3 regions of the Clostridium chromiireducens genome follow, and region 3 is predicted to be linked to each of the others. Evidence: riboswitches for the same ligand, from Rfam matches in the RefSeq annotation. Region 3 holds a riboswitch; each other region holds the start of a gene.
What was found. Region 3 has a riboswitch for glycine ahead of D2A34_RS06665 (amino acid permease). Riboswitches for the same ligand answer to the same signal wherever they lie in the genome.
Positions count from the first base shown of each region.

Region 1: it holds a riboswitch for glycine, as region 3 does, so the genes downstream of both, D2A34_RS17315 (alanine/glycine:cation symporter family protein) here and D2A34_RS06665 (amino acid permease) in region 3, are expected to answer to the same signal.
Region 2: it holds a riboswitch for glycine, as region 3 does, so the genes downstream of both, D2A34_RS11450 (trimeric intracellular cation channel family protein) here and D2A34_RS06665 (amino acid permease) in region 3, are expected to answer to the same signal.

Region 1 is NZ_QXDJ01000004.1:304,707-312,196, reverse strand. Features, by position in the region: gene nhaA (Na+/H+ antiporter NhaA) at 1-443, shown strand, start outside; gene D2A34_RS17325 (potassium channel family protein) at 681-1,349, opposite strand; gene D2A34_RS17320 (TrkH family potassium uptake protein) at 1,361-2,707, opposite strand; glycine riboswitch at 3,120-3,224, shown strand; glycine riboswitch at 3,228-3,369, shown strand; gene D2A34_RS17315 (alanine/glycine:cation symporter family protein) at 3,444-4,877, shown strand; gene D2A34_RS27680 (hypothetical protein) at 5,285-5,434, shown strand; partial or broken gene D2A34_RS17305 (DUF2922 domain-containing protein) at 5,545-5,762, opposite strand; gene D2A34_RS17300 (ArsR/SmtB family transcription factor) at 6,114-6,437, shown strand; gene arsD (arsenite efflux transporter metallochaperone ArsD) at 6,480-6,866, shown strand; gene arsA (arsenical pump-driving ATPase) at 6,928-7,490, shown strand, end outside.
Region 2 is NZ_QXDJ01000003.1:31,074-38,563, reverse strand. Features, by position in the region: gene nrdJ (ribonucleoside-triphosphate reductase, adenosylcobalamin-dependent) at 406-2,499, shown strand; gene D2A34_RS11465 (3D domain-containing protein) at 2,715-3,269, opposite strand; gene D2A34_RS11460 (Cof-type HAD-IIB family hydrolase) at 3,693-4,478, opposite strand; gene D2A34_RS11455 (DeoR/GlpR family DNA-binding transcription regulator) at 4,640-5,404, shown strand; glycine riboswitch at 5,570-5,656, shown strand; gene D2A34_RS11450 (trimeric intracellular cation channel family protein) at 5,826-6,464, shown strand; gene D2A34_RS11445 (SoxR reducing system RseC family protein) at 6,528-6,827, opposite strand; gene D2A34_RS11440 (PIN domain-containing protein) at 7,119-7,490, opposite strand, start outside.
Region 3 is NZ_QXDJ01000002.1:296,546-304,035, reverse strand. Features, by position in the region: gene D2A34_RS06690 (HAMP domain-containing sensor histidine kinase) at 1-974, opposite strand, end outside; gene D2A34_RS06685 (response regulator transcription factor) at 987-1,685, opposite strand; gene D2A34_RS06680 (glycosyltransferase family 39 protein) at 1,689-2,951, opposite strand; gene D2A34_RS06675 (EamA family transporter) at 2,963-3,307, opposite strand; gene D2A34_RS06670 (glycosyltransferase family 2 protein) at 3,473-4,168, opposite strand; gene D2A34_RS06665 (amino acid permease) at 4,384-5,778, opposite strand; glycine riboswitch at 5,945-6,043, opposite strand; glycine riboswitch at 6,121-6,192, opposite strand; gene D2A34_RS06660 (LiaI-LiaF-like domain-containing protein) at 6,418-6,723, opposite strand; gene D2A34_RS06655 (hypothetical protein) at 6,716-7,240, opposite strand; gene D2A34_RS06650 (hypothetical protein) at 7,221-7,490, opposite strand, start outside.

The DNA of each region.
Region 1 (7,490 bases), on a different contig from region 3:
CAATATTGTATAAGCTTGAACATACTTTAACACCATGGTCTAGCTTTGGAATTATGCCAATATTTGCTTTTGCAAATGCGGGTATAATAATTAATATTGATAGTTTTTCGAATAATTTGTTTTCACCAGCTTCCTTAGGAATTGTATTTGGTCTTTTTGTAGGAAAGCAAATTGGTATATTTGCAACTTCATTTGTTCTAATAAAATTGAAAATAGCTAAATTTCCATCTAATGTAACCAAAAGACATTTATATGGGGCAAGTGTTTTTGGTGGGATTGGGTTTACTATGTCAATTTTTGTTTCATCTTTATCATTTACAGATACAGCTATATTATCTGAAGCAAAAATGTGTATCATGATTGCTTCAATTTTAGCAGCAGCATACGGTACAATAGTATTTAAATTTATAAAGTTTAAAAGCGAAAAACTAAATGAAAATTAAAGAATTTTTCTGTATAGTTATTGCATTATTATCAAGTGTTTGGATACAAATAAAAGTCATTCTGAAAAAAGTGAACTCAGCTTTAGAGGAGATTTACCTCCTTAATAAAGCTGAGTTTTAATTGCATATTCAGGGATTATATGACGATTTAAAAATTCATATGTGTGTAGCTTTAAATTTTGTGAAATTTAAAAACTTCATATTTAATTTTTACTAGCATAATCATCAAATATATATCTACTTGTTTTCAACAATTATACTTTCAAATTTACTTAAATCTTCATTAGAACCAAGGGCCACTAAAATATCCGTATTTTTAATTATATAATCTGCAGAAGGAGAAATATTTACATTTTTATCCCCTTTTATTGCAACTATATTTATTCCATATTTTCCTCTTATTTTTATGTCCCTTAATGATTTGTTAATCCATTCACATGGTGGCTCAAGTTCTATCATACCGTAATCAGAAGATAATTCTATATGATCTAATATATTTGAGGATACTAAGTTATGAGCCACTCTAATCCCCATATCTTGTTCGGGTAAAATCACTTTGTCTGCACCAATTTTGTATAAAATTTTGGCATGTAAGTCACTAGTAGCTTTTGCTACAATATATTTAACACCCATTTCTTTAACTAATAGCGTTACCATTGTACTAGCTTGGATATTGCTTCCGATTGTTACTATTGCTACATCAAAATTACTTACTCCCAAACATTTTAAAGCATTTTCGTCTGTTGCGTCCATTTGAACAGCGTGAGTAACATTATCAACAATTTCTTGTATTTTATCTTCACTAATATCAATAGCTAGTACATCCTGACCTAAGTTGTATATTGTTTTAGCTATAGAAGCTCCAAACCTTCCAAGTCCGATTGTGATAAATTGTTTCTTTTTCAATCAAATTCCTCCTATCCAATTAATATTTTAGCTTCAGGATATTTAAGTCTGTTGTTTTTTTTGCGATTGACAAGAGCCAATATGACTGTTAATGGACCAACCCTGCCAAGGTACATAGTTATAATAAGAATTAGTTTAGAAGTCGTTTCTATATCTTGAGTCACTCCAGTAGTTAATCCTACAGTTGCAAAAGCTGATGTGGCTTCATAAAGCAGATTTATAAAAAGTTTATCAGGCTCCGTTATAGTTAGAACTATAGTTACTGTTAATACCAATAAGATAGCTATAGAAAATAGAGTAAATGCTTTATATACTGTTTCTTTAGAAAATCTCCTTCCAAAAGCTTCAGTATCTTCTCTTCCTTTAAGCACTGATACTAAACTAAAAGCAAGTACTCCAAATGTAGTTACCTTAAGACCTCCAGCTGTTGATCCAGAGGCTCCACCGATAAACATTAGTATTATTGTCATAAGTTTACCAGCTGTAGTCATACCATCAGTTGAGATACTATTAAATCCAGCAGTCCTTGGTGAAACAGAAGCAAAAAAAGCATTAAGTACTTTATCTCTAAAATTCATAGACCCAAGAGTTTCAGGATTTTTATATTCAATGAGTAACATAAAGATAAAACCAAAAGCAATTAAAACAGCTGTTATGTATATTACAATTTTAGAATGAGTAGATAGTCTTTTAGCTTTGCTATAATTAAATATCTCTAGTGAAACAGTAAAGCCAAGTCCTCCAATAATTATTAATGCACTTATGGTTAATAAGACGGTAGAATTACTTGAGTAACTTACTAAACTGGTATAATCTCCAAACAAGTCAAAACCTGCATTACAAAATGCGGAGATTGAATGAAAGATACTATAAAATATTCCAGTTTTTAATCCAAACTGCGGGATGAATTGTGTTGATAGTAATACTGCACCACAAATTTGTATAACTATCGTAAAGCCTAAGACATACTTAACCATTTTAACGAGGCCTTGTATATTAAAGGTATTCATAGATTCTTGAATAATAAGTCTATCTTTAAGGGTTATTTTTTTTCCTAATAAAATAGCTATAAAAATAGTGAAAGACATGAAACCAAGACCACCTGTTTCAATTAAAAGCATTATTACTGTTTTACCAACGTTGCTCCAGTGAGTACCTGTATCTAAAGTGACAAGTCCTGTGACACACACCGCTGAAGTTGATATAAAGAGTGAATCTAAAAAATTTGTACTTTCTCTGTTTGCTGATGAAATTGGTAAGCTAAGCAAAACGGCACCTACCAAAATAACTAATGCGAAGCCCATTGAAAGTACTTGAACAGCATTAAGGCTTGGTTTTTTTACTAAAATATCTGTCATATGCATCTCCTCAAGGTTAATAACCTTATTTAGAATATTAATTATAAAATGCATTTTTCTCTGCTCTTTATAAAAATCTTTGTTATTATTCTACATTTAATAGTATTTTAACAGTTTTCATTTTTATTTCAATGTAATTTTTTACAAGAGAAAGGCATAACAATTTAATATTTATTGCTTTTTTATTAGGTTAAACCATGATATTAAATTATATATTTAAAATAAGAAGGATGATAATTGAAAGGATAGGAAATAGATTAATGTTCGTATTATGTATTTAAATAGATAAATACACATAAAAAACACGAATTAAATTTGAAATAAACGTTTCAAATTCAATAAAAATTTGTAAAAGTTCTTGCGTTAATAAAATAATGCATATATAATTTAATTAAAATAATAGAATGTTCGGATGAAGATAGTGGGAGAGTTATTACTAAATCTATTTTTATTAAAATAGATTTAGTAATACACCGAAGAGGGGAATCTTTCAGGTAATAAGGACCGCTATTGGACGAAACTCTGGAGAGACTCATTTAATTATGAGCACCGAAGGAGCAAGGTAACTATAGTAATTTAATATGGTTTCTAAAGTGAATTATTTTCAGAAACCTTGAAATAAACTATTAAAGTTACTGAAACTCTCAGGTAAAAGGACAGGGGATAGGATTAACCAAAAATAATTTTTGGTTTTATTCTTATTTTCCCGCCTAATAAAAAATAGGGGGATTTTTTTATGTTATTATCAAATTTATTATTATCAACATCAGGAATTAAGGTCTTTTTAGACGCAATTGACAGCATCGTTTGGGGGCCGCCATTATTAGTTCTTTTAATGGGGACAGGAATTTACTTAACAATTCGCCTTAAATTACTTCAAGTATTCAAATTACCGCTTGCATTAAAGTATGTTTTTGGTAAAGATGATGAGGCAAATAATGATGAAGCAGAAGGAGATGTATCAAGCTTTCAGGCATTATGTACGGCATTATCTGCAACTATAGGTACAGGTAATATTGTTGGGGTTGCAACTGCAATTTCAGCTGGTGGACCTGGAGCATTATTTTGGATGTGGCTTGCAGCATTCTTTGGGATGGCAACAAAATATTCAGAAGGCTTACTTGCTATAAAATACAGAGAAGTCGATGAAAATGGCCAAATGTCTGGTGGACCAATGTATTATATTCAAAATGGTTTAGGTCTTAAATGGCTTGCTAAATTATTCGCATTCTTTGGTATTTGTGTTGCACTATTTGGAATAGGAACATTTGGACAAGTTAATTCAATTGCAGCAGCAGCAAAAAGTTATAATGTACCATTAATAGTAACAGCTGTAGTTGTAACAGCATTAGTTGCAGCCATAACACTTGGAGGAATACAAAGAATATCTAAAGTTTCAGAACTTATTGTACCATTCATGGCAGCAGCTTATATACTTGGATCAATTGCAGTTCTAGTATGCAATTATAAAGCCATTCCAGCAGCCATAGGCCTAATTATAACAAGTGCGTTTAATCCTCAATCAGTTCTTGGAGGAACAGCGGGTGTCACAGTTATATTAGCAATGAGAAGTGGGGTAGCAAGAGGAATATTTTCAAATGAATCAGGTCTTGGTAGTGCACCAATTGCAGCAGCAGCAGCAAGGACCAAATCACCAGCAAGACAAGGGTTAATAACAATGACAGGTACTTTTTTCGATACAATAATAGTTTGCACTATGACAGGACTAGTGATAGTACTTACTGGATCTTGGAGCCAAGGAATGAGTGGGGCAGTTTCAGGAGCTGACTTAACTACAGTGGCTTTTCAAGCAGGGCTACCAATTGCAGCGCTTGGAAAATTCATCGTTAATGTTGGATTATTATTTTTCGCATTCACAACAATAATTGGATGGAATTATTATGGTGAAAGATGCACAGAGTATCTTTTTGGTGTTAAAGGAATATTACCTTATAGAATAATATATATAGCATTTGTAGCTATAGGGCCATTCTTACCACTTGAATTAATATTCATAGTTGCTGATATAGTTAATGGATGTATGGCATTCCCTAACTTAGTGGGTCTTATAGGTCTTAGAAAAGTTATAGTTGAAGAAACAGAAATTTTCTTTAAGGAAATGAATGAAAAGAAGCTACAAGCAAAAACAAAATTAGAATTATGTGACTAAAAATTTAAAATTTTATTTAATATAAAATAAAGAAGTTTGTCTTTGGTGAGGCAGACTTCTTATTTTATGGATAAAAGTTAATTTGCGGGTGTAACGAGCATAATCAAAATATATTAATAAGTTTAAGCTGAAAGAAGTGGCGTGGAGGTACTAACTATACTAAGAGAATTTCTTAAAAATGTAGATTTTCTTTTGCTTGAAGTACATTAATGTCTTCATTTAGATAGCTTAATTGATGTAAACGCATTTATAAATGAGCTTCTTGAAGCAAACAAGCTTTTAGGAATATATCAAGTGCTCTTAGAAAAGTCCAAAATAGATCTGGAGTTATTATTAGTACCAATAACTTTGCAAGAAGCAATTTAATCAACAAGAATAGATATGGAACTCAGGTAACTCTGGATGATATGCTTGAATATGGCGCTGATGAAAATAAGAAGAATATTGATATCGAAGAAGTTCTTAATTATTCTACAGCACTTATTAAAGGAGAAAGTTTACTTAAAAGTATACCTATTTATACACGATTAATAAAAGAAATGCACAAAATTTTATAGTTCACCAAATTTCTTTGTTAGTGAAAGTTTAGGGAAGGATAAGTTTAAATATTATAAATTATTAAATGATACAAGAGTTGATACAAGTCAAGAAATAAGAAATACTATTTTTAAGCTATATCAAATTTAGTGACTTGTCTTTGAGTTAATTGAGCACCAGACTTTTTAACTAAAGCACCTGAATTAGTTATAGAAATATTCTTCGTTATAATTGTATCCATAAGAGTATTTACTTCAGCTTTAGTAAGACCGGCTTTAACATCTGAAACACTTAAAGTACTTTTTTCGCCAGCATCAGTTAAAAAATCATAGATAAAGTATATTCCATTTAATTTACCTCCAATTTTTAAAATTTTCCTAAGTAATCTACCTTAAGTATTAATTAAGCTAGAAGATTCAGTTATAAATGAAACTCTAGTGCTAGCATCTATAACTAGCTTGATAGCTTCAGCAACATCGCTGATATATTGTTTTTTGTATATGAAAATAATGTATAGTTATTAAAAGTTCTTCATAATACTATTTTGTAACAATAATTTAACTTTTGCATAAAGTGACTATATAGATTGATGTGTATTTAGTGTTAAGAAAAAGTTAAAAAGTATCAGTTATATATTGATTTTATATAGATAATAGTCTATATTATATATAGATAAACATCTATATAGGAAGGGTGTAAATGAATATGGATTATGAACAAAACGCGAAAATTTTTAAAGCCCTATCTGATTCTAGTAGATTAAAAATATTAGATATATTATCTTGTGGTGAAAGATGTGCATGTGATATTCTAGAATATTTTGAGTTTACTCAACCGACACTTTCACATCACATGAAAGTATTAAGTGATTGTGGACTTATAGAAGTAAGAAAAGAAGGCCTTTGGAATTATTACAGTTTAAATATTAATAATTGCAATAAGCTTACATTATTTATGATGAACGTTGTAACAGAAACAAAAGATTGCATTTGTAAAGATAAATCTAAATGCACTTGCAAATAAGAAATTAGATATTAAAAATTATTTATAAAGGAGTTTTGTAAAATGAAAAAAATGATAATATTTGACCCAGCTATGTGTTGTTCAACAGGTGTTTGCGGACCATCTGTAGATAAAGAGTTATTAAGAGTTTCAACAGCTTTAAATACTTTAAAGAATAAAGGCATATTAGTAGAAAGACACAACTTAACAAGCAACCCACAAATATTTGTAGATAATAAAGTAATAAATGAAATTTTAAATACTAAGGGTGTTGAAGCCTTACCTGTAACTATGGTAGATGGAGTAGTAGTCAAAGAGGGCAGTTATCCTACAAACGAAGAATTTTGCAGTTTACTAGAAATACCAGCAGATACTTTAAAACTTACTATAAAGAAAGCTAGCATAAAGAAACCAGCTACAGGCTGTGGCTGTAAGGATGGATGCTGCTAAGAAGAATGTGAGTGACTTATTGAAAAAGTGAGCATATTTACGTGGAAGGGAAGAGAAAATTATGTTTAAACCATTTAATATAAAGGAACTAAATTTAACGAAGTATTTATTTTTCACAGGAAAAGGAGGAGTTGGTAAAACTTCAACAGCCTGTGCATTAGCTTTAAATTTAGCTGATGAAGGAAAAAAGATTATGCTTGTAAGCACTGATCCTGCTTCAAACCTTCAAGATGTATTTAATACAGAGTTAAATAATAAAGGGATTCAAATAAAAGAAGTTCCAAACTTAACTGTTGCAAATTTTGAGCCAGAAGCTGCTGCTGCTGAGTATAGAGAAAGTGTAATAGCCCCATATAGAGGAAAGTTACCACAAGCAGTTATAGATAACATGGAAGAACAATTATCAGGATCGTGTACTGTTGAGATTGCAGCATTTAATGAATTTTCAGGAATGATAACTGATGAAAAAGTGTTTAATGAATATGATCATATAATTTTTGATACAGCTCCAACAGGTCACACTTTAAGGATGCTGCAATTGCCTTCTGCATGGAGTAATTTTATAAGTGAAAGTACTCATGGAGCATCATGTTTAGGTCAGCTTGCGGGACTTGAAGAGAAAAA
Region 2 (7,490 bases), on a different contig from region 3:
TTCAGTTTTGCCAAAAGAAAAATTTAATCTGATTAAATATGATATACATTAATTACCCTTGATTCTCTAAAATTATTTAAATTCATAACTATTTTCCCCTTATATTTAATTCTAAACAATTAATAATAGAATTTCTTTCGAAGCCATCATTCTATGTGGCTTACCTATTATAAAATGTGAACTCAAAGGACTGATATAATATATACAATTGAATAGTATCAAAAAGAAGTAGGACAAACCTATATATAGTATTTCGTCATTTTATCAACACAAGATATTGTGTTTTTGGTTTAAATATATTAAAATAATAGTATCTTTTTTATTTGCAGATATTATAACTAGAAATAATAATAGGATACATAAGTAATTTTTAGGACCTTATACAGCAAAACTGGAGGAATATATATGAATGTAATATTATCAGAAGCATTTTTAAACAAATATAGTGAAGCAAAAAATAATCCCTTAAGCAATATAGGTGAATTTGTTTATTTAAGAACTTACTCAAGATATTTAGAAGATAAAAAAAGAAGAGAAAATTGGTTTGAAACTGTTCTTAGGACAACAGAATATAATATTGAACTTGGCATAAATTTCAAAAAGAAAAATGGATTAAACATAAACTGGCAAGATGAAGTAAGGGAGGCTGAACTTCTATTTGATAATTTGTTTAATTTAAGAACTTTTACTTCTGGAAGAACTCTTTATATGGGAGGAACAGATATTGTAAAAGAATATCCGCTTTCAAACTATAACTGCTCCTTCACAATGATTGAAAAATTTCATGATTTTGTTGATGTATTTTACCTTCTTATGGTTGGCTCAGGTGTAGGTGTTAGAATTGACAAAGAATTAATTTCTAATATGCCTATAATAAGAAAAGTATCTCTAGGAGGCGAGTATTCCAAGGATGTTCATAAATATATGCCTAAAGAATACATGGAGAATACTAAGCTTATTTTGGATAAAAATGATTCTTCCCGTGCAACTATAAAAATTGGCGATAGTAAAGAAGGCTGGTGTAATGCATTAGAAACTTATTTTAATTTAGTTACATCTAAAGAATATATAAATATCAAAAAAATAATACTTGATTATAGCTATGTTAGACCTGAAGGTGAGCGACTAAAAAGATTTGGCGGAAGAGCTTCTGGCCACAAATCGCTTAAGAGAATGTTTGAAAAGATTAACAAAGTTTTTGATAGACTTACAGATGGCAGCTTAAAATCAATAGATGTCCTTGATATATCAACTATAATTAGTGAAAATGTGGTTTCTGGCGGTGTTAGACGAAGTGCGATGATGATTATTTGCGATGAAGATGATAATGATGTTATCAATGCTAAAAGCAACCTTTATAAAATAGTTGATGGAAATTGGATTGAGAACTTAGAAGTTTCTCATCGAAAAATGAGTAATAATTCTGTTTTATATAAAGAAAAACCATCTTTAGATAAGATAAAAGAAATATTAAATTCAATAAAAATAAACGGCGAACCAGGATTTATTAATGCAAGTGAGGCTAAAAAGAGAAAAGCTACGTTTAAAGGGTGTAACCCATGCGGCGAAATCCTCCTTAATTCTCATCAATGTTGTAACTTATCTACAAATAACTTAGTAACTTTTGTGGATGAGAATAATAGATTAGATATTAAACATTTAGAAGAAATAATAAAATTATCTACAAGAGTGGCTATTAGAATGACTTTAGTTGATGTTGAATTACCAGACTGGAATGAAGTAATGCAATCAGATAGAATTATCGGAATTTCATTGACTGGTATGATGGATATGGTTAACAAACTTAACATGAATTATGACGAACTAGGTCCGTTACTTAATAATTTAAGAAATGTAGTTAGAAGTGAAGGTATAAGATATTGTACAGAACTTGGAATTTCGACACCTGAGCTTATGACTACAATAAAGCCTGAGGGATCCCTTTCTACTCTACCATGTGTAAGTTCTGGTATACACTATTCCCACTCAAATTATTATATTAGAAGAGTTAGAATTTCTACATCTGATCCTCTATATAAAATGATAGATAAACTAAAATGTTACCCTATTTTTAATGAGAATGGTCAACCTGATGAGAATTGTACAACAAAAGTTATAGAGTTCCCAATAAAAGCTCCTGAAGGTAAAACAAAATATGATGTTGGAGCTATAGAACAACTCGAACTATATAAATTATCAATGTTAAATTGGACCGATCATAATACGTCAATTACTGTACATGTAAAAGATGATGAATGGGACGCTGTTGCAAATTGGTTGTATGAGAACTTTGAGTATGTAGTTGGAATAACGTTCTTACCATTAATGGATGAAACCTACCCTCTTCTACCTTATGAATCTACAACAAAAGAAGATTATGACGCGCGTATAAAAAATATTAAACCAATCGACTATGAATTATTAGCAGAACTTGATGATGATGAAGAACATGAAATAATTGATAAGGAATGTGCAAATGGAGTTTGCCCAATACGATAATGTATAAAATTTTGTTGTAAAAAACTAATAATATATTTAAATACAATAATAAAAAGTTTTAGCCTGCCTCTTAATACTAAGATACTGGCTAAAACTTTTAATCATTTTATAATTTTAATGATTCAATATAATCCAACATTTTCAAGATATACTAAATAATTAAATTTTCTACTCAAGAATTATATTTTAACGTATATGTATTTCAACTCACAATATTACTCCACTAAGTAAATTGTAGTCTTTTTTCTTCCGAATTTTACTGCTTCTTCATAAGTTGATACCCACACATCTATTACGTATGTACCATCTTTCTTAATTTTAATTGCTCCACCTCTATCTTCAACATCAAACATACCATCGGCTTTATAATTTTTTAACTCTGGAATATAAATTTTACTTCCAAGAGGTATTTTTGATGGAGCCGCTATAACACCTATTCTCGTTTTAGTCTGCATCGCTGTTTGTGATTCCCATTGTCCTGAACATCTAGGATCATTTGAGTATGCAGTTAATTCGGCTTTAATAGGTTTACCTAAAGTTTTTTGAGTTTCTTGAGATTTTTCTGACAACATTTGAACCTTTTCAGGCTCTTTTAATGCTTTATCTATATTATTATTTGATACCGTCTCAGTATATTTTTCTGCTGGATTCTGATTCTCATTAATATCAGAATTATCTATCTTAGAACTTTCTTCGTATTTGCCTGCAGCAAATTTATTTATTACAATGTTTTTTGTCCCCATATTGAAATAATCTGTTCCAAGACTCATTAAACATATTGCTAATACTATGTGTACAATTAATATGTTTCATCTTAATTTATTAAACACCTACAACCACTCCTTGTGTTTTATTTGTAGCCTCTATTGGTTTGATATTTATACTACATTAGTCACCGATATGGTATTTGATTATTGTAGACTATGAATTATATAATTGCAAAAGTAATTTCTGTTATAACTTGATAAACTTTTCAGAATTTCATATAAAACGGCTATTTATAACAGTTATCTACATATATTATGGTAATAAAGTCATAAATTAATTAGCTACAAATAAATGAAATGCTGTTGAATATTCTAATAAAGCATCCATTTTTTAGTGTCATATAATTATAAATATAGCTTGTACTTAATTTATAATTAAGTACAAGCTATTAATTCCAAACTTTAAAATCCACATATACCTTTATTTTATAAAATAAACTTTTCTATTTCTAAAGCTACTCCATCATTTTGTACCGTATCTGTAATTTTCTTAGCATAACTCTTAACATAATCTTCGGCATTGCCCATTGCTATTCCACATCCAACAGAAGATAACATTTCAATATCATTTTTTCCATCACCAAATGCATAACTATTCTGTACTGGGATATCTAAGTAATCAAGTACTTTTATAATTCCTGAAGCTTTTGTATTTGATTTTGAATACAATTCAAAAGATCCTTCTTTCACATTATGAATATAATCATAATCTCCTTTACCTAATGATAAGCAGTAATCTACTCCGCTTTTATCACTACATAACATTTCAATTTTATATATATCAACATCTCCAATATTATAATTCCCCTCTAAATATTTCTTAGATATGCTAAAGGAATCATAAAATGAATGCAGCTCTTTATACTCATCTTTAATATAAGAATATAATTCTCCTTGCAATATATGTTGAATATTCAACTTTTCAAAATTGCACACCATCTCTTTAATAGAATCCTTACTAATACTTTCTTTATATATACATTTTTCCTTAACCTTTACATATGCTCCATTTGTAAGAACAAAACCATCAAAACCAAAATCGCATATAACTTCATTCAAAAAAGCATATGGTCTACCCGTCGCAATAAACACATAATCCCCATTTGATTGCAATGAACGTATAGCTTTTTTTACTCTAGGAGTAATATCTATTATTCCATTTAAGCAGTCTAATATAGTTCCGTCTATATCAAAAAATATTGCTCTTTTCATATTTGCATCCTCCTTTTATAACAATTCGTTCTCACTTAGTCTGTTTTGTTATAGTTTAATATCATTTTATCTCATTCGTTCTCATTTGTCAATTGATCTAATTGCATTCTAATACATATATTGTTAAAATAGAAATAAACAATAACAAATTGGAGGAAACTATGTTTATCGAAGAAAGACACAAACATATTTTAGATATATTACAAAAAGAGGGAAAAGTATTAGTTAAAGATTTAAGCACACAATTTCAGGTTAGTGAAAGTATGATCAGAAAAGATCTTCAGGTTCTAGAAAAGGATAATTTACTTCAACGTACTTATGGAGGTGCTATTAATATGAAGCGCACCATAGCACATAATGAGAGTTTATTTAAAAGAGTTGAAATTGATACAGATTTAAAAGAAATTATTGCAAAAAAAGCATATGAACTGATAAATGAAGGAGATACAGTATTTTTAGATGCATCAAGCATATCATATTTTCTTACAAAATTACTTATAGAAAATAATAAAAATATTACTTTAATCACAAACATGGTTGAAATATCATCAATGATTCAATTAGATTCGAAGATGCATGTCATTTTTATAGGCGGAGATTATAATCCTCTTGTGGGCGGAAATATAGGTTCTCATTCTATCGAACAAATTAAATTATATAGATGTAACAAGGCATTTATTGGATGTAATGGGATTGACCTTAGAGATGGCAGTATTAGTACTGGGCTTTCTGAAGATGCAGGAACGAAAAAAGCTATTATGAACATATCAAAGGAATTATATCTAATGGCACCGAGTGAACGATTCAACTTAGATGGAATTATTAATTTTTCAAATATAACAGATTTTTATAGCATTATTACAGAATCTCCACTAAGTAATACAATAATGGCTTTGCTCGAGCAATATAATGTAAGATTAAAATAACTTTGAAAATTTATGTATAATGAGGGTTGAATATTATGAACTATACTTCAAGCTACTAGTTTGAAGTATCTTATTCAATTTCACAATCATTTTATGTTAATCTCATTTTTGTTGACATGCAGTAGAATTTTAATTATAATAATTTAAGTAATTTATAGTGCTCGTATGACGAATTGGGGAGAGCCTGCAACACACGCAGCGCCGAAGGTGAAGTCGCAACAAACTCTCAGGCAAAAGGACCGAATTCTGACGAAACTCTGGAAAGTCTAATGACACCCAAGAAGCAATCTTTTGATTTGAAATACAGAATAAAATAAAGAAGCGTACAGCTAGTTATTTTTTGAATGTAAAAGTTATAAAGAGAATCTTTCAGGTACAATAACAGAGGCGAATTGTTTTATGCAATTCGCCTCTTTTTATTGTGCGTAAAATACAAATTGGAAGGAATGATTTATTTATGTATGATATAGCCCTACTAGAATATCTAGGTATCTTTGCCTTTGCAGCATCTGGTGCTTATGTTGCAATAGATGAAAAATTTGATTTATTCGGTATATATATGTTAGCCACCATAACAGCCATGGGAGGTGGTGTTCTTCGTGATATTGTTACAAACGTTGGGATTCCTTTGTTTTTTTCAAATTACACGACCATCCCTTTTATTATATTGGGGGCAACAATTCCTATTATACTTCGTGGTAAAGTGAAATATAATACTTTATTCGTCATAATAGATGCAATAGGACTCTCTGCTTTTTTTGTTTCTTCTGGAATTAAAGCGATTGAAAGAGGACACAATCTTATGTTATTCCTATTTGCTGCAAGTATAACCGGCGTTGGCGGCGGACTGCTTCGAGATATAATTACAAACAGAAAACCTGAAATATTTAAAACTGATATTTATTGTGTCGCTGGCATTTTAGGTTCACTCTTATTATGGTTCTTGTATCCTGTCATGGGTACTCATGTTGCACAACATATATCATTAATTACTATCTTTTCTATCCGAATGATTTGCTATATGAAAAAATTAAACCTTCCAGTCATTACAAAACTTTAGATTTAATCTTTATGTCCTAAAACAGATTATTTTTTACTAATCTGTTTTAGGACAAACTATTTCTTATAAATCGTCCCAATAAATTTTCTCCAAATTCTCATCTATTTTAGAATGTTTATCAAATAATTTTATTATGACCGCTGATAACACAAATCCAATCACTCCACCTATAATTTCTGATGTTTTAGTAGAAACTTCAATGAAATTCCCAATATAACTACCTATAAACGCACCTATAAATATAGCAATTATAGGAAAAATAAAAATCATGAAAGCTGCTAATAACATATTAGTTTTTTTTCTTTTCAACCGAATTTTATTATTCTTTTCATCTGTTTTCTCTTTCTTATTATCAATATTCATGTTCATCTTCTCCTACAATAATGAAATTTATTTTATACAAGAAATTAATGAAAGACTATGAATTATTAATTCTCTCAATTTTTTATCTACTACTTTCTTTTAATATAATCATATTTTCAAATTTTACATATTATTCTCTTGATTCATCGTATTTTTATTTTGTGATAACTAAAAATTCAAAAGCTTAAAGTAGCCATAAACTGCTTTAAGCTTTTGATTAATAATTTCATAAACTTTAAAAGTAATGTCCCACTGCATGATATATTTATTTATTGTTTATACCATCTGTATTTAATTATCTACTAACATATTAACTGTTATTACTCTATCACTACCTAATATATACTTTGCAGTCTTATATAAATATCTATCTTCTGTAACTAATATAAACTTTTCATCTAAGTAGCACGCATACAAAAGTAACAAATCGTTTTCAGACAACTTTTCTGTATTATCAAAATAAGAATCATCTTGACTAGAGTATTTTAAATCTAACATTCTGTAGAATTCCTTGATATTCCTCTCATCAACCTGTATAATACATTTAAGTAATTTACAAAATCTTTCCGATAATATTCCTTCTTTTTTATAGTCTTTCCATTTTCTCAAAATAAGTTCTTGGCTCACTTCTCTTAATATTTTAAGCTTATCTTCTTCTATAAG
Region 3 (7,490 bases):
TGAGCTTCTATAAATAATTCGCCTATACTCTGCTCTAATATCTCTATTACATTTGCCTCATTCTTTTCTAACGCAATTCCATCACATTCTAACTTTGAATATTCAAACAAATCATCTATAAGCTGTTTTAACTTATATGCTTTTTCAATAGATATACTAATGTATTTCTTTCTATTATCTTCCGTTGTTTTTTCGTTTTCTACAAGTTGTAGGTACGCTATTAATGAAGTCAGTGGAGTTCTTAAATCGTGAGAAACGTTAGTTATAAGCTCTGTTTTAAATTTTTCTTGTGCTCTTTCCTTTTCAATATTCTCTTTAAGTCTTTCTGCCATATTATTCATGCTCTCAGCTAAAAAACCTAGTTCGTCCATCCCCTTCTTATTAATTTTGTAATCTAAATTTCCACTTGAAAATTCACCGGCACCTTTAGCTATTGTTTTAATGTATTTCACCTTTTTATTTATTAAGAAGAATGTTAAAATCATTGAAATAATTACTGGTATCATTAAAATACACAACATAGTATTTTCATTAAATCTAATTGGCTGCCTGTTCCATATTACAAACTTTTCTGTTTGATTATCTATTGTTATATCATACCACTGATAGAAATTCCCATCTTCATATTCTCTGTGAAAATATTTAACTAAATTATCAACATTAAGTTCATCCTTTTTTACATCCTCAGATTTCAGTAATATTTTTCCATTTTTATCTATAATTGCAATATTAACATCATGTAGCTCTGCTACTTTTTCTAAATAGTCCTCACATGACCTATCATTTCTATTTACATACTCCTGTGCTTTAACGAAAGCGCTATTAAAATTATTAATTTTTTCCGCAACGGTATTTTCATTAAAGAAAGACATAATTCCATATATTCCGGATACTATTATGACAACGCTCAAAGCATTCATTAATATAAATTTTATGTTCAAACTGCTTATATTTCTTATTATTTTATTATTCAACTATTCCACCTCCTACTTATCAATCTTGTATCCAACACCCCACACTAATTTTATATATTTAGGCTCTTTAGGATTAATCTCTATCTTCTCTCTAATATTTCTTATGTGAACTGCTACAGTGTTATCTGAATTAAAGAAATGTTCGTCCCATACTCTTTCATATATCTGTTCAGTACTTAATACTCTACCGATGTTTGATGCTAAAACTTTTATTATATCAAATTCTCTTGGCGTTAATCTAACAAAGTTATCATCAACAAATACTTCTCTAGTTGCTGTATTTATTACAAGTCCATCTATACATATCTCATCATTATTTTCTTCTTTTGGTTCATTAAAACTTGTAGTTCTTCTTATTTGAGATTTTACTCTAGCAACAAGTTCTAAAGGATTAAATGGCTTCACCACATAATCATCAGCTCCTATATTTAATCCTAAAATTTTATCACTATCTTCACTTTTGGCTGATAGCATTATTATAGGCATCTTTTTCTCCTCTCTTATTTTTAGACATGTCCTAATACCATCTAATTTAGGCATCATTATATCTAAAACTATTAAGTCTACAGCTTCATCCTTTAATTTTTCTAAAGCTTCTAATCCATCACAAGCTGTAATAACATCAAATCCTTCGTTCATTAAGTAAATTTCAATAACCTCTCTTATATCTTTTTCATCATCTACCACTAATACTGATTTTTTCTTTTCCATTTATTATCCCTGCCTTTTCCTTGTCATTGAATCTTTGTATTTGCATATTCTACAGTAAACATAATCACTTGAAAAAATAATCATTAATGGCATAAGAGGATATGAATATCTACTGTATGTGTAATACGGCAAGTAAACCGCATTCATGACTATTATTGCTAGTGCAATTATTTGCTTTTTTAAATTCCATTTTCCTTCTTTAGTAGTATTAATAATCCCCAAAATTGCTGTTACTAAAATAAGATAGTGTTCTACAAATGCCCAATCATAGTTTATTCCTAAGATTTTATCCCAATAAAATGGTTCATACCAAAAATAAAAAGTCTTTCCTAGAGTATACCAATATGCAAATTTAAGAGGTTCTTCTTTTCCATATATCTTTAATCTTTCTATTCCTGCTTCTACCTCATATTCATTGCTTTGTATGTTGTCCTCACTGCTCTTATATTCAACGCCCCATCCTTTATCTTGGTTATAATTAATAAAAGTGCCTTGTAAAAATGGATTTCCACTAGACTTTGTAAATGGTATAAACGTATTAAAATTATTGTAATTTCTTATCCACCAAGGTGACATTACAATACAAAAAATACTTACTACTATACTAGCATATTTAACCATTTCTTTCAGCTTATACCTACTTTTAATCCAAGCTATAAGTATTACTAATGGGTATACTGCTATTGTAGGTTTAAATAAACAACCTAGACTCCAAACAATGCCTGCCAATACATAATACTTTGTTTTCTTAGTTTCTAATGCTTCAATACTTAAATATATAAGCAGTAAAATCAGAAACTTAAATGTAACTTCCATGAGTATAAGATTTGCAGCATATATTTCAACGATATAAATTGAATCAACAATACAAACTATTAGAGCTGTCTTCTTATTAAAAACTTTTTTTCCTATTAGGAATAATAAATTTAAGCTGCATATCTGCAAAACAACTTGAAATATTCTAAATGCCATAATAGCTTGAAATTTCCCAAATATTATTACAAAGAAAGAAAGTATAAATGTTAATCCTGGCATTATATAAACTGTCGGCTTGCTTATATCTTCATACGAAAACGTTCCATTCTCCACCAAGTTCCAGGCACTTCTTATATATTTAACATCATCATTATCAAAATTCTCCAAGCTTCCAAGCAATGTAGAATTGCCATACTTGAAAATTGAAATAATAGCCACTATTATAAATGATATCTTCAAAAGAATAAGCCCAAGCTTTATTCTTTTATCCTCCTCACAAACAATAACCATGATTTTCACCTCTACCTTGTAATAATAAATGTTCCAATTATTATAAATACTGCTCCCAAACCTTTACTAAGTGTAAGGCACTCCTTGAATATTAAAACTCCAGCAAATATTCCTAATACATAACATAGACTTTGTAGTGGATATACTCTACTTAGCTCTTCCTTCGATAATATATAAACCCAAATTATTGTAGCAAACACATATATAATTCCTCCGCCTAATATATAAGGATTAAAAAATATATTAGTAATTCCTTGAATTGAGAAGTTAAAACTACTTTTTCCTACTCCGATCTTCCATAATACTTGACCTGAAACTAGCATTATTATGTTTATAAATAATAATAAATACATCATCTATTCTCTTGCTCCTTTATAAATTGCCAAATCACAGCGTTTTCTTGAATTAATCTAACTAATCTTCTCTTGATCTCATATATTTGTCTCACCCAATATACTATTGTAAAAATTAATATTATAAACAAAATCAATATTCCATTCATTCTCTAATCCCCTTATCTTTTAATAATTCTGTTTCTGAGCTACTATTAATGTTGATAATGTTACTTTAACCATGTAATATATTGATTTCATTGGTGTTATAGACGACTTCCCTTCATACCTCTGCCTCATATTTACACCAATCTCCTTAACCTTCAAACCACTTTTATATGCATATACTATGGTCTCTACTTCTGGGTAATCCTTTGGGTAGTATTTTTCAAAAAGTTCTATTGCTTTTTTATTTACTAATCTATAGCCAGAAGTAGTATCATAATAATTACTTCCACATAGGAACGAAACTAATTTAGAAAAATATCTTATCCCCACTGCTCTAAATATACTTGGTATATACTTTGTCTTTTCTACAAACCTTGAACCTATAATCATATCAAAATTGCCTTTTTTCATTTGTTTAATTAAATTCTCCAAGTCCTTTGGATCATGCTGACCATCACCATCTATTTGAACTGCCACATCATATCCCTTATTCAATGCGTAAATGTAACCTGTTTGAACAGCTCCTCCTATACCCAAGTTCTCACCTAAATTTATAACTTCTGCACCCGCTCTCTTAGCCTCAAAATACGTATTATCCTTAGAACCATCATTGATAACAATAACATCTGAAAATGTATTATTATCTTTTATTGAAGTTACAACATTGTATATATTTTTCTCCTCATTATAAGCTGGTACTATAATCAAGCATTTCATTAACCTCACTCCTTTTTCCTTCATTTGGTATATTTTAATTTTAGTTATCAAAATTAAAGAACTATTTACTAAATTTATGAAGAAATTATGAAGTTCACATTTTTATTAATCTTAGCCACACGAAAATAAAAAACACGACTGTCTACAAGAAGCTCTGCCAGCCTCATATATACAATCGCGTTTTTTAAACATCTTTTTTTATTTTTATTGTTAAACTATACTAGATTTCTCTTTAAAACTTCTCTACTTTTCGCTTTTGATTTAAGCATTTTATATATCACTGCAAGCATTATAAACCATATAGGTGTTACAAATAAAGCTACACGAGTTTCATTATTAAATGCTAATGTAATTATAACAAAAGCTAAAAATGCTAGAATTATATAGTTCATAATTGGGTAAAGCGGCATTTTAAATTTGTTCTTCGCAGCAAGTTCAGGATTAGTTTTGCGATATTTCAAATGGCAAATAACTATAATTGCCCAAATGAAGATAAAACAAAATGTTGATATACTTGTGATTAAAACAAATACTCCTTCTGGCATAATATAATTCAAAATGACTGAAATCAAGATAACAATCGCTGAGAACATTGTAGCATTAGCAGGTATTTGATTAGAAGTTAATTTATTCATTGACTCAGGTGCATTTCCTTCTTTTGCAAGAGAGTAAACCATACGACTTGTACTAAATATGCCACTGTTACATGCAGAAGCCGCTGATGTTAATACAACAAAATTTACAATACTTGCTGCTGCTGCAATTCCTACTGCCGAAAACACTTGTACAAATGGACTTTTATCTGGATTAATTGAAGTCCATGGGTATATGCTCATGATAATAAAAAGAGCTCCTACATAGAAAATAATGATTCTAATTGGAATATTATTAATAGCCTTTGGAATAACACGTTCTGGATCTTCAGTTTCACCAGCTGTAAGTCCTACTAATTCGATTCCAGTAAAAGCAAATACAACCATTTGGAATGAAAGAATAAATCCAGTTGCACCTTTTGGGAACATTCCACCATGACTCCAAAGATTTGTAAAGCTAGCTGCACCAGCATCTGTAGAAAATCCTTTAATAACCATAAATGTACCGATTATAATTAGTGCTAAAATTGCAACAACTTTAATTAAGGCAAACCAGAACTCCATTTCACCAAATAACTTTACTGCAGTAAGGTTCATAATCAATAAAATTACAAGGATTATAAGACTCGGAACCCAATTAGCTATATTCGGGAACCAGTATTGTATGTAAAGTCCCGCAGCCGTCACATCCGCCATCGCAAGTGAGATCCAGCAGAACCAGTAGGTCCATCCAGTAATAAACGCTGCTCTTTCTCCTAAATAATCATATACAAAGTCTACAAATGAGTGATAGTTTAAATTAGAAAGTAATAATTCCCCAAGGGCACGCATAATAAAAAAACAAATTATTCCTGTTATCATATACGCAAATAATATAGATGGTCCTGCCAAGTGAATAGATCTTCCCGAACCAAGGAATAATCCAGTACCGATTGCGCCTCCAATTGCGAGTAATTGGACATGACGATTTTTTAGTCCTCTTGATAAATTTTGATTTTCTGATTTTAAATGATCCATTTTATCCCTCCATCTTAGTAAAAAGGCTTGTACTTAAAATCGCCTTTTTCTATATAAGTATTTTTTGATCGGAGATACAAATGGGAATAGATAAGATCTAAATGAAGTAATCGACACTGCATTACCAATAAAGTAATTTACAATGTATTACTTTTGTAAGATATGTTATCTGTCCCCTGTCCTTTTACCTGAGAGTTTCGCTATGCAACTTTCGCATAACTTTCTCCTTCGGTGCTCTATTTCGAGTCTCTCCAAGGGTTCATCCAATAACGGTCATCTCTACTTAGGACATAAAAGAAAATAATATGCAAACATGCTGGTATATTATTTTCTTGAATGTACCTTAAAATAGGTACCTGAAAGATTTACTTCTTCGGTGAACGACCATAGTCGTTTCTCTCCCGCTATCTTCATCTGAACTTTTAAATTTTATATATAAATTATTAAAATTTACCGTTTTATCTTAATACATTTTTAATAAAATTGCAATATTTTTTTCATTCTAATCAAAAATAGATAATAATCTTATCATAATCAGCAAATTTTTATATAAGAAATGAACATTATGTTCTTCTAAAATTCCTAATAAAAACCCACGACACTTGTCGTGGGTTTTATGGTGAAATCCACCAATTTGGATTAAATTATTTCTCTAAACTGTGATAAATGAGCAATTACAAATTCTGCTCCTCCCATGCCCATAGCAAAGAACACTAAAATGATAACTAATATTATCGCACTAAAATCATATTGCATTTTTTCTTCACTATTTATCATGTAGGCTACGATAATTTCTATTCCTACACTTACCAGAATAATAGGCCACAGTGATGCGATGAAAAGAACATTAATATTATTAGTAATCATTCTAAGTAAAAACATTATCCCAAAAATAATCAAAACAATTCCTGATGTTAATGTGCCTACTCTACGTCCTTTACGCATCAATTTCACTCTCCATTTTCTTCCCTTTGATAAGCCTTATACCAATTGCAATAATTGCTATTCCTATAATCAATTGAGGAGATTGCCTCATAATATTATGAATGATATTATAAAATTCATGTGGAATTAAAGGTCGTAAAAAATCCATTATGTTTTCCGATAACAAATATATTCCTAGAAACAATAGTACTACTCCTGATATTAGTCTGTGTTTTGCGAATATATCTTTATCTAGTATTACTAACTTATCAATAGAAAATAAATATCTATCTTCTAAAAGTAATAGCTTATCGTCATCTAGACCCATTCTATTTGTACAATCAAAAAACGAGTAAAACCAAATAAGTGGCGCTATAAACAATAATGGCCCTGTATCAAGCCAAGAAGAAAGAAATATCAGAAAGAAAAATACGGACATGAAAGATACACCTGTCTTCATAAATCCCATATACATATGTCCTGCACCAGGCAGCATTGAAAGAACAAAGGTTAAAAATTTACTTTTTTTCTTTATCATTAATAAAAACCTCCAATTTGATTATTTTTTCTGAAAAGTTATTGAGATTTGCATTAACTGAATTCAAAACACTTAAATCTGGCGGTTTCACATAATTCACTTTTGAATTAGCCAGAGAGTTTAATCCATTTGAAAATACCATCATTAATGCTATACTAGCTGCAACTGCAACTTTAACACAGTAAAAATTAAACTGAATATTACGTCGCTTCTTATCTTTTATTCTAATCTGTACTTTTTCTTGAAATCC